3 linked regions of the Tistrella mobilis genome follow. The protein of the gene in region 1 interacts with the protein of each later gene in a pairwise test. Links are inferred from orthologs where the notes say so. Each region holds a gene or a part of one and is shown in the gene's direction. Other genes may lie near its edges. The genes, in order: P7L68_RS16405, P7L68_RS17815 and P7L68_RS25760.

What was found.
Region 2: the proteins of P7L68_RS16405 (region 1) and P7L68_RS17815 interact in binary tests that used the Escherichia coli proteins (3 or more experiments, as listed by UniProt). The link is inferred for Tistrella mobilis from one-to-one orthologs.
Region 3: the proteins of P7L68_RS16405 (region 1) and P7L68_RS25760 interact in binary tests that used the Escherichia coli proteins (3 or more experiments, as listed by UniProt). The link is inferred for Tistrella mobilis from one-to-one orthologs.

What each region holds. Positions count from the first base shown.
Region 1 is NZ_CP121017.1:2,343,420-2,346,508, reverse strand. The notes cover bases 112-3,045. They hold P7L68_RS16405 (nitrogen regulation protein NR(II)), read left to right. Parts: upstream 112-969; coding sequence 970-2,121; downstream 2,122-3,045. Other genes in these bases: ntrC (nitrogen regulation protein NR(I)), read left to right, coding at 2,138-3,045; dusB (tRNA dihydrouridine synthase DusB), read left to right, coding at 112-820. Outside these bases: more of dusB, read left to right, coding at 1-111; more of ntrC, read left to right, coding at 3,046-3,089.
Region 2 is NZ_CP121017.1:2,653,955-2,656,849, forward strand. The notes cover bases 156-2,895. They hold P7L68_RS17815 (P-II family nitrogen regulator), read left to right. Parts: upstream 156-1,226; coding sequence 1,227-1,565; downstream 1,566-2,895. Other genes in these bases: P7L68_RS17810 (aminotransferase), read right to left, coding at 156-790; glnA (type I glutamate--ammonia ligase), read left to right, coding at 1,824-2,895. Outside these bases: more of P7L68_RS17810, read right to left, coding at 1-155. UniProt on the Escherichia coli protein: P-II indirectly controls the transcription of the glutamine synthetase gene (glnA). P-II prevents NR-II-catalyzed conversion of NR-I to NR-I-phosphate, the transcriptional activator of GlnA. When P-II is uridylylated to P-II-UMP, these events are reversed.
Region 3 is NZ_CP121017.1:4,475,894-4,478,939, reverse strand. The notes cover bases 130-3,020. They hold P7L68_RS25760 (P-II family nitrogen regulator), read left to right. Parts: upstream 130-1,351; coding sequence 1,352-1,690; downstream 1,691-3,020. Other genes in these bases: amt (ammonium transporter), read left to right, coding at 1,718-3,020; P7L68_RS25765 (UbiH/UbiF/VisC/COQ6 family ubiquinone biosynthesis hydroxylase), read right to left, coding at 130-993. In the rest of the region: more of P7L68_RS25765, read right to left, coding at 1-129; more of amt, read left to right, coding at 3,021-3,043. UniProt on the Escherichia coli protein: Involved in the regulation of nitrogen metabolism. Regulates the activity of its targets by protein-protein interaction in response to the nitrogen status of the cell.

The sequences.
Region 1 (3,089 bases):
GATCGATCTTGCCGGTGAGCCGGGGCCGGTCGCCGTCCAGCTGGCCGGGCGCGAGCCGGGACTGATGGCCGAGGCGGCGGAAAAGGCGGTTGAGGCGGGAGCGGCGTGGATCGATGTCAACATGGGCTGTCCGGCGAAGAAGGTGACCAGTGGCGCCTGTGGCGCCGCGCTGATGCGTGAGCCTGAGCGTGCCGAGGCAATCGTGCGGGCGGTGATCCGCGCGGCGGGCCCGGTGCCGGTCACCGTCAAGATGCGGCTGGGCTGGGCCGAAGGTGAACTCTCGGCGCCCGATCTGGCTGCACGGCTTGAACAGACCGGCGTGGCGATGATCACCGTGCATGGCCGTACACGTGCCCAGCTCTACCGGGGATCCGCCGATCCCGCGGGCATTGCGGCGGTGCGGCGGCGGGTCCGTGTGCCTCTGATCGCCAATGGCGATGTCGCAAGCCCTGCCGATGCGCGACGGCTTCTGGACCTGACCGGGGCAGACGGGGTGATGATCGGTCGCGCCGCCATGGGGCGGCCCTGGCTGCCGGCACTGGTGATGGCGGCGCTGGCCGGCCTGACCGCCACCGTGCCGGATGCGGGGGCGATCTGGGCACTTGCCCGGCAGCATTATGATCTGGCGCTCGACCATTATGGCGAGGCGCATGGCCGCCGGGTGGTCCGCAAGCATCTCGACGCCTATGCGGCCGTTGCCGGTGCCGGCCGGACGATACGCGACCGTCTTGTCCGTGCCGAGCAGCCGGACGACGTACGTGCCGTGCTCGATCGCCTTGCGCTGGGCGATCTTCCGGCAGATTTCGGAGTGGCCGCATGAGTGATCCGAGCCTTCGGCACCCCGATCTTCTTAACCACGACGCCCCCGATCCCGAGGATCCCGTCCGCTATGTGGACGGGACCGCGGACGAAGGCCCATCCACGCCCGCGGACGGGGTCCAGGACCCTGTCGGCAGCCCCCGCCAGCGCATGTGGAAAGGTCTGGCCCAGACCATGGCTCTGACCAGCTTCGGCCGGAAACGCCGGCCCTCCAAATCGCCCGTCCCCGGCGATGCGATCCTCGACGCCCTGCCGCACCCGGTTCTGGTGGTGGCCAATGACGACCGGATTCTCTATGGCAATCCCGCTGCAGAGCAGTTTTTCGGCACCGGCATCTCGGTGCTGATCGGCTCGGCGTTGACCGAGTTCATCCGCTATGACAGCCCGTTGATGGACATCACCCGCAAATGCTTCCTGCATGGCGGGTCGAGCCTGAACGAATACGACATCGTGATCGACGGTCCCCGCACCGGCAGCCGGCTGGTCGATGTGCAGGTGGCCCCGCTTCCCGACCAGGCTGCCACCGGTGCGCCGGCGGTGCTGCTGTCGCTGATCGAGCGGTCGATGGCCCATAAGATCGATCGTCAGCTGACCCATCGTGGCGCCGCACGCTCGATCACCGGGATGGCCATGGCGCTGGCCCACGAGATCAAGAACCCGTTGTCGGGGATTCGCGGCGCCGCCCAGCTGCTGGAGTACAATGTCGCCGAGGGCGACCGCATGCTCACCCAGCTGATCTGCAAGGAGGCCGACCGGATCGTGAACCTGATCGGCCGGATGGAACAGTTCTCCGACGGGCGGCCGATCGAGCGCGAGCCGGTGAATATTCATGTGGTGCTGGAACATGTCCGCCGTCTGGCCCAGAACGGCTTCGCTGCCCATGTCCGTTTCATCGAGCAGTACGATCCGTCATTGCCGCCGGTCTACGGCCACCACGACATGCTGGTCCAGATCTTTCTGAACCTGGTGAAGAATGCAGCCGAGGCGGTTCCGGACGAAGGTGGAGAAATCACCCTCACCACCGCTTTCCAGCATGGCCTGCGTGTCCAGGTGCCCGGCAGCCGCGACCGGCTGGACCTGCCACTCGTGGTGACGGTGCAGGATAACGGCCAGGGTGTGCCCGAGGATATCCGGGCCAATCTGTTCGATCCTTTCGTCACCACCAAACCCTCGGGTACCGGCCTCGGCCTGTCGCTGGTCGCCAAGGCGGTCAACGATCATGGCGGGGTGATCGAGGTCGACAGCCGCCCCCGGCGCACCGTCTTCAAGGTGATGCTGCCCATGTACAACCCCAAGGCCTGAAGGAACGACGGACGCGATGGAGCCCGCAACCATCCTGGTCGCCGATGACGACCGTAGCATCTGTACCGTTCTGCATCAGGCACTCAGCCGGGCCGGGCACACGGTGCGTACCACCGGGACCGCTGCCTCGCTCTGGCGGATGGTCGAGGACGGCGACGGCGATCTGGTGATCACCGATGTGGTGATGCCGGACGAGAACGCGCTCGACCTTTTGCCCCGGATCAAGCGCCTGCGCCCCAACCTGCCGGTCATCGTGATGACCGCACAGAAGACGCTGTTGACCGCGGTCAAGGCGACTGAACGCGGGGCGTTCGAATATCTCCCCAAGCCATTCGATTTGAACGAACTTCTCCGCATCGTCCAGCGGGCGCTCAACACCCGGCGCGGCGATGCGCCGCCACCGGCACTGGATCAGCGTGGCCAGCCGCAGGCCGAAGAGGAGATGCCGCTGGTCGGCCGGTCGCCGTCTATGCAGGAAGTCTACCGGGTCATGGCCCGGATCATGGGCACTGATCTGACCGTGATGATCACCGGTGAAAGCGGCACCGGCAAGGAGCTGGTCGCGCGTGCGCTGCATGATTACGGCAAGCGTCGAGGCGGCCCGTTCGTTGCGATCAACATGGCGGCGATCCCGCGGGATCTGATCGAATCCGAGATGTTCGGCCACGAAAAGGGGGCCTTCACCGGTGCAGCTCAGCGCAAGACCGGTCGGTTCGAGCAGGCCCAGGGCGGCACGCTGTTTCTGGACGAAATCGGTGACATGCCGCTGGACGCCCAGACACGACTGCTGCGCGTGCTTCAGGAGGGGGAGTTCACCACCGTCGGCGGGCGTACGCCGATCCGGGCGGATGTCCGGATCATCGCGGCGACCCACCGCGATCTCCGTCAGCTGATTCAGCAGGGTCTGTTCCGCGAGGATCTGTTCTATCGCCTGAATGTGGTGCCGGTGCGCCTGCCGCCATTGCGCG
Region 2 (2,895 bases), 310 kb from region 1 along the record:
TGAAGGTCAGAAACTGATGGGCCCGGCCAAGTGCCGCGGCGATCGGCGCATCCGCCACCAGATAGCCGACCTTCCAGCCGGTCAGCGAGAAAGTCTTGCCGGCGGAGCCGACCCGGACGGTCCGCTCGCGCATGCCCGGAAGGGTGATCATCGGCCGGTGGGCGCGGCCGTCGAAGACCAGATGCTCATGCACCTCGTCGCAGACCACCACGGCGTTGTGCGCCTTGACCAGATCGGCCAGGAAGGTGAGATCGTCGTCGCTGAACACCTTGCCGGTGGGGTTCATCGGCGAGTTCATCAGCAGCATGCGGGTCTTCGGCCCGAAGGCGGCCGCCAGCGCCTCGCGCGGCAGCTCCCAATGCGGCGGCTCGACCCGCACCAGTTTCGGAACGGCACCCGCCAGCTGCACGATCGGCAGATAGCTGTCGTAAAGCGGTTCGATCAGCACGACCTCATCGCCGGGATTGAGCAGGCCCAGCAGGGCCGCCGCCAGCGCTTCGGTCGCGCCCGAGGTCACGATGACCTCGCGCATCGGATCGACCTCGATGCCATAGAATCGGCGGTCATGCTCGGCCACCGCGCGGCGCAGTTCGGGGATCCCCGCCATCGGCGGATACTGGTTGCCGCCGGCCATGAGGGCGTCGGCGGCGACACGCCGCACCTCCTCGGGCCCCTCCCAGTCGGGGAAGCCCTGGCCGAGATTGACGGCCCCGTGCTCCTGCGCAAGCGCGCTCATCACGGTAAAGATGGTGGTGCCATAGCCGGAGAGGATCTGATTGGCGAACTGCACGGCCCGTTCCTGCTGATGCGCCGCCCCGGATTTCTCAATCTCGGGTTGGGTTGAGTGAAGACGAGGGCCCGAGGATCGCAGAAGCGGAGCCATCCGACAAGGCAGCCGCACAGATGCTGGCCCATCTGCCTTCGTTTTGGGCAGCACCTGCCCGTGTTTTAGCCAAAGCCCGTGGACCCTCGCACCGTCGCGGCGCCTCCGGGCGGGCTGGTCCGTGATGTACCAGTGACTTGCGCAGATTGGCACGGCACGTGCAAACGTTGGTCGGCGTGGGTGGTGCGCGCCACCTGCCGGTGTACGGCTCGGGCGCGTCCAGCGCATGACCGGCACCCCCCGCCTCCAGGCCCCGCAGGTCCTGGCCGCCGTGACCGGCAGTCGGATTGAGGGGCCCGGATCTTCCGGTTCATGCGCGCGACTGACGAGAGTAGCCGCCGAGATGAAGAAGATCGAAGCCATCATCAAGCCCTTCAAGCTCGACGAGGTGAAGGAGGCGCTGCACGAGATCGGCCTTCAGGGCATGACCGTGACCGAAGCCAAGGGTTTCGGGCGCCAGAAGGGTCACACCGAGCTGTATCGTGGTGCCGAATACGTCGTCGACTTCCTGCCCAAGGTGAAGATCGAGATCGTGGTCGGCGACGCCCAGGTCGAGCGCGCGATCGAAGCCATTCAGCAGGCCGCCCATACCGGCCGGATCGGCGATGGCAAGATCTTCGTGACGCCGGTCGAGGATGCCATCCGCATCCGTACCGGTGAGCGCGGCAACGACGCCCTCTGAACGGTTCCGCAGGGCACCGGGCAGCAGGCCGGAGACGACCGGCCCGGACGGATCTGCCCTGCAACCAGATCGCCATTGATCCGCACCGCCGCCGGTGGTGCACTCACGAGACTGAAAAAAGCTCGGCCCCGCCCCCGCAGACGCCTGACGGCGGGCCGACCGGTCGGTATGACGGATCATCCGGGGACACGGTGGTCCGGATGCCGCAGTCCAGGCAGGCCCGTCAACAGGCAGGCCAATCAACAGGCAGGATAGAAAATGTCGGACGCGAAGACTGTCCTTCAGCAGATCAAAGACAACGAAATCAAGTTCGTCGATTTCCGCTTCACCGACCCGCGCGGCAAGTGGCAGCACACCACCTACTTCGCCGAGGCGGTGGACGAGGGCACCTTCACGGACGGCGTGATGTTCGACGGTTCGTCGATCGCCGGCTGGAAGGCGATCAACGAGTCGGACATGATCCTGATGCCCGACTGCACCAGCACCTTCATCGACCCCTTCGCCGCGCAGCCGACCCTGGTCGTGGTCTGCGACGTGCTGGAGCCGTCGACCGGCCAGGGCTATGAGCGCGACCCGCGCTCGACCGCGCTGCGCGCCGAGGCCTACCTTAAGTACACCGGCGTCGGCGACACCGCCTTCTTCGGCCCCGAGCTGGAATTCTTCCTGTTCGACGACGTCCGCTTCAATGTCGGCATGTTCGGCGCCTCCTACTCGGTCGACGAGCTGGAACTGCCCTCGAACAGCGGCCGTGCCTATGACGAGGGCAACACCGGCCATCGTCCGAAGGTGAAGGGTGGCTACTTCCCGGTGTCGCCGGTCGACAGCATGTCCGACATCCGCGGCGAGATGCTGGAGCAGCTGAAGGCCGTGGGCATGACCCCGGTCCTGCACCACCATGAAGTGGCACCGGCGCAGAACGAGCTGGGCACCGGCTTCGGCACCCTGACCGCGACCGCCGACGGCGTGCAGAAGTACAAGTACGTCGTCCACAACGTCGCCCATGCCTTCGGCAAGTCGGCCACCTTCATGCCGAAGCCGGTCTCGGGTGACAACGGTTCGGGCATGCACACCCACCAGTCGATCTGGAAGGATGGCAAGCCCCTCTTCGCCGGCTCGGGCTATGCCGATCTGTCGGAGATGTGCCTCTACTACATCGGCGGCATCATCAAGCATGCGAAGGCGCTGAACGCCTTCACCAACCCGTCGACCAACAGCTACAAGCGCCTGATCCCGGGCTTCGAAGCCCCCGTGCTGCTCGCCTACTCGGCGCGCAACCGTTCGGCCTCGATCCGTATCCCCTATGTTGCGAGCCCGAAGGGCAAGCGCATCG
Region 3 (3,046 bases), 2.1 Mb from region 1 along the record:
CGGTGCCCCGACATCGCCGCCCAGGCGCCGCGCCTGCACCATCACCTCGACCAGGGCCGCCACGTCGCGGATGCCCAGATTGAAGCCCTGCCCCGCGATCGGATGGATGGCATGGGCGGCATCGCCCACCAGCGCCAGACGCCGGTCGACGAAGCGCCGCGCCAGCGTCAACGCCAGCGGATAGGCGAAGCGCGGGCCTTCCAGCCGGAGCTGCCCCAGGAAATCGCCAAAGCGGATACGCAGTTCCTCCAGATACCGCACATCGTCCAGGACCTGGATCCGGGCCGCATCTTCGTGCCGCTCGGTCCAGACGATCGATGAGCGGTTGCCGGCCAGCGGCAGGATGGCGAAGGGGCCAGGGGTGAGGAAGCGTTCATGCGCCACACCCTCGTGCGGGTATTCATGGGCCACCGTGCAGACCAGCCCGGTCTGCCCATAGCCCCATTCGGTCACCGCGATCCCGGCCTCGTCACGCAGGCGTGACCGGCGGCCATCGGCCGCCACCACCAGCGGTGCACGCAAAACCCGGCCATCGGCCAGGGTGACGGTCGCCCGCGCGCCCTGCCGGTCCACCGCGACCACGCCTGCCGGGGCCACCACGGTCAGCCGATCGGCAAGTGCCGCGGCACGCTGCGCCAGGGCAGCTCGCATGTGGCGGTTCTCGACCAGCCAGCCCAGCGGTTCTTCCCCCACCTGGGCATGGTCGAAATGCAGATGCATCAGGCTGGGGCCGTCGGTGACCCGGATGTGCTCGATCGCGCCGGTCTCCGTCACCAACGGCCAGACGCCGATCGCCGCCAGCACCTGCTTCGACCCATGGGCAATGGCACTGGCCCGGCCGTCGAAGCCGCAATCGAGCTGTGCCGTAGGATCCTCACGATCGACGATGATCACATCGAGCCCGGCCGCGGCAGCCGCAACGCCCAGCGTCATGCCGACCAGCCCGCCGCCCACGATCACCAGGTCGCCCGCCGTCATCTGCCCCGTGATCATCTCCATAGGCCTCCGCTCCGTCACGCCTGCTCGGTCACGCCGGGCCGCTTTGCCCGGCCCCGACGCGCAAGATCGGCCCGCCGGTTCCGAAAGTCCAGCCATGGCCGGCAATTCATGGCGTGACCAGGAATTGCCCATCGCTGGATAATCTGCACAAAAAACAGACAAAATCATCTGCCATCGCCCCATCCGGGCCGGGCCGCCCCGGGTGAATTGCCCGTCCATCGTGCATTGCAGGGCAGAATCCCGCCGGTGACACGAAATTGGCACGGGTCTTGAAGTGTCCCGTCCGGACCGCCGGCGCCCAGGGCGCCGGCCGCCAGAACATCGAGGCTGCGGGGGAAAGGAACAGGGCGCCATGAAGCTGATCTCTGCGATCATCAAGCCCTTCAAGCTGCAAGCCGTTCGCGAGGCGCTGACCGATCTGGGCATCCAGGGCCTGACCGTCACCGAGGTGAAGGGTTACGGCCGGCAGAAGGGCCAGACCGAAATCTATCGCGGCGCGGAGTACGAAGTGAATTTCGTGCCCAAGCTGAAGATCGAGATCGCCCTCAACGACGATCTGCTGGAAGCAGCGATCGAAGCGATCCAGACCAATGCCCAGACCGGCAAGATCGGCGACGGCAAAATCTTCGTGTTCGACCTCGAACGTGTGGTGCGCATCCGCACGGGCGAAACCGACAAGGACGCTCTCTGAGCCAACTGGGAAGGAGACCCACCAGAGATGGCGCTGACGGCCACCAACTTCCGGCGTGCCGCCCTTGCGGCGATCGCTCTCACCCTCGTCGCGGCACCGGCGCGGGCCGAAGTCGACCCCGAGGTTCAGTATATCCTCAACACCTTCTCGTTCATCATCAACGGCGCCCTGGTCATGTGGATGGCCGCGGGCTTCGCGATGCTCGAATCCGGCCTGGCCCGGACCAAGAACGTCGCCACCATCCTGCTCAAGAACATCTCGCTCTTCGCCGTGGCCGGCATCACCTTCTACCTCGTCGGCTACAACCTGATGTACATGAACGTCGACGGCGGCTGGATCGGCAGCCTGGCCATCTGGTCGCAGAGCGACGCTACGGGCGACGCGATCGTCTACGAGGCCGGCACCTACGCCTCGGCGTCGGACTGGTTCTTCCAGATGGTCTTCGTGGCCACCGCAGCCTCGGTGGTGTCGGGCACGGTTGCGGAACGCAGCAAGCTCTGGTCGTTCCTGCTCTTCGTCGTGCTGCTCACCACCATCAGCTATCCGATCACCGGCTCCTGGGTCTGGGGCGGCGGCTGGCTGTCGGAAATGGGCTTCGTCGATTTTGCCGGCTCCACCCTGGTGCATTCCGTCGGCGGCTGGGCCGCGCTCGTCGGTGCCATCATCATCGGCCCGCGCATCGGCAAGTACAGCCGTGACGGCCGCGTGAACCCGATGCCCGGCTCCAACCTGGCGCTCGCCACCCTCGGCACCTTCGTTCTCTGGCTCGGCTGGTTCGGCTTCAACGGCGGCTCGATGCTGGCGCTGGGTACCGGTGCCGACGCCACCGGCATGGCCAATGTCGTGGCGAACACCAGCATGGCAGCTGCCGGCGGCATCGTCGCCGCGATGATCCTCTCGCAGCTGCTCTACAAGAAGGTCGACCTCACTCTGGCGCTGAACGGCGCCCTCGCCGGCCTGGTCTCGATCACGGCCGGTCCCGACACCCCCTCCATCGGCGGGGCGATTCTGATCGGCGCGGTCGGCGGTGTGCTCGCCAGCCTGACGGTGCCGCTGCTCGACAAGCTGAAGATCGACGACGTGGTCGGTGCCATTCCGGTGCACCTCGTCGGCGGCATCTGGGGCACGATCGCCGTGCCGATCACCAACGCGGACGCCAGTTTCGGCACCCAGATCGTCGGCATCATCGCGATCGGCGCCTTCACTGCGGTGTTCTCGGCCGTCGCCTGGCTGCTGATCAAGTTCACCGTCGGTGTCCGGGTCTCGGAAGAGGTCGAGCATGGCGGCATGGACAAGGCAGAGCTGGGCCTCGAAGCCTACCCCGAGTTCGGCCGCGGGTCGCAGACCCTCTGACGC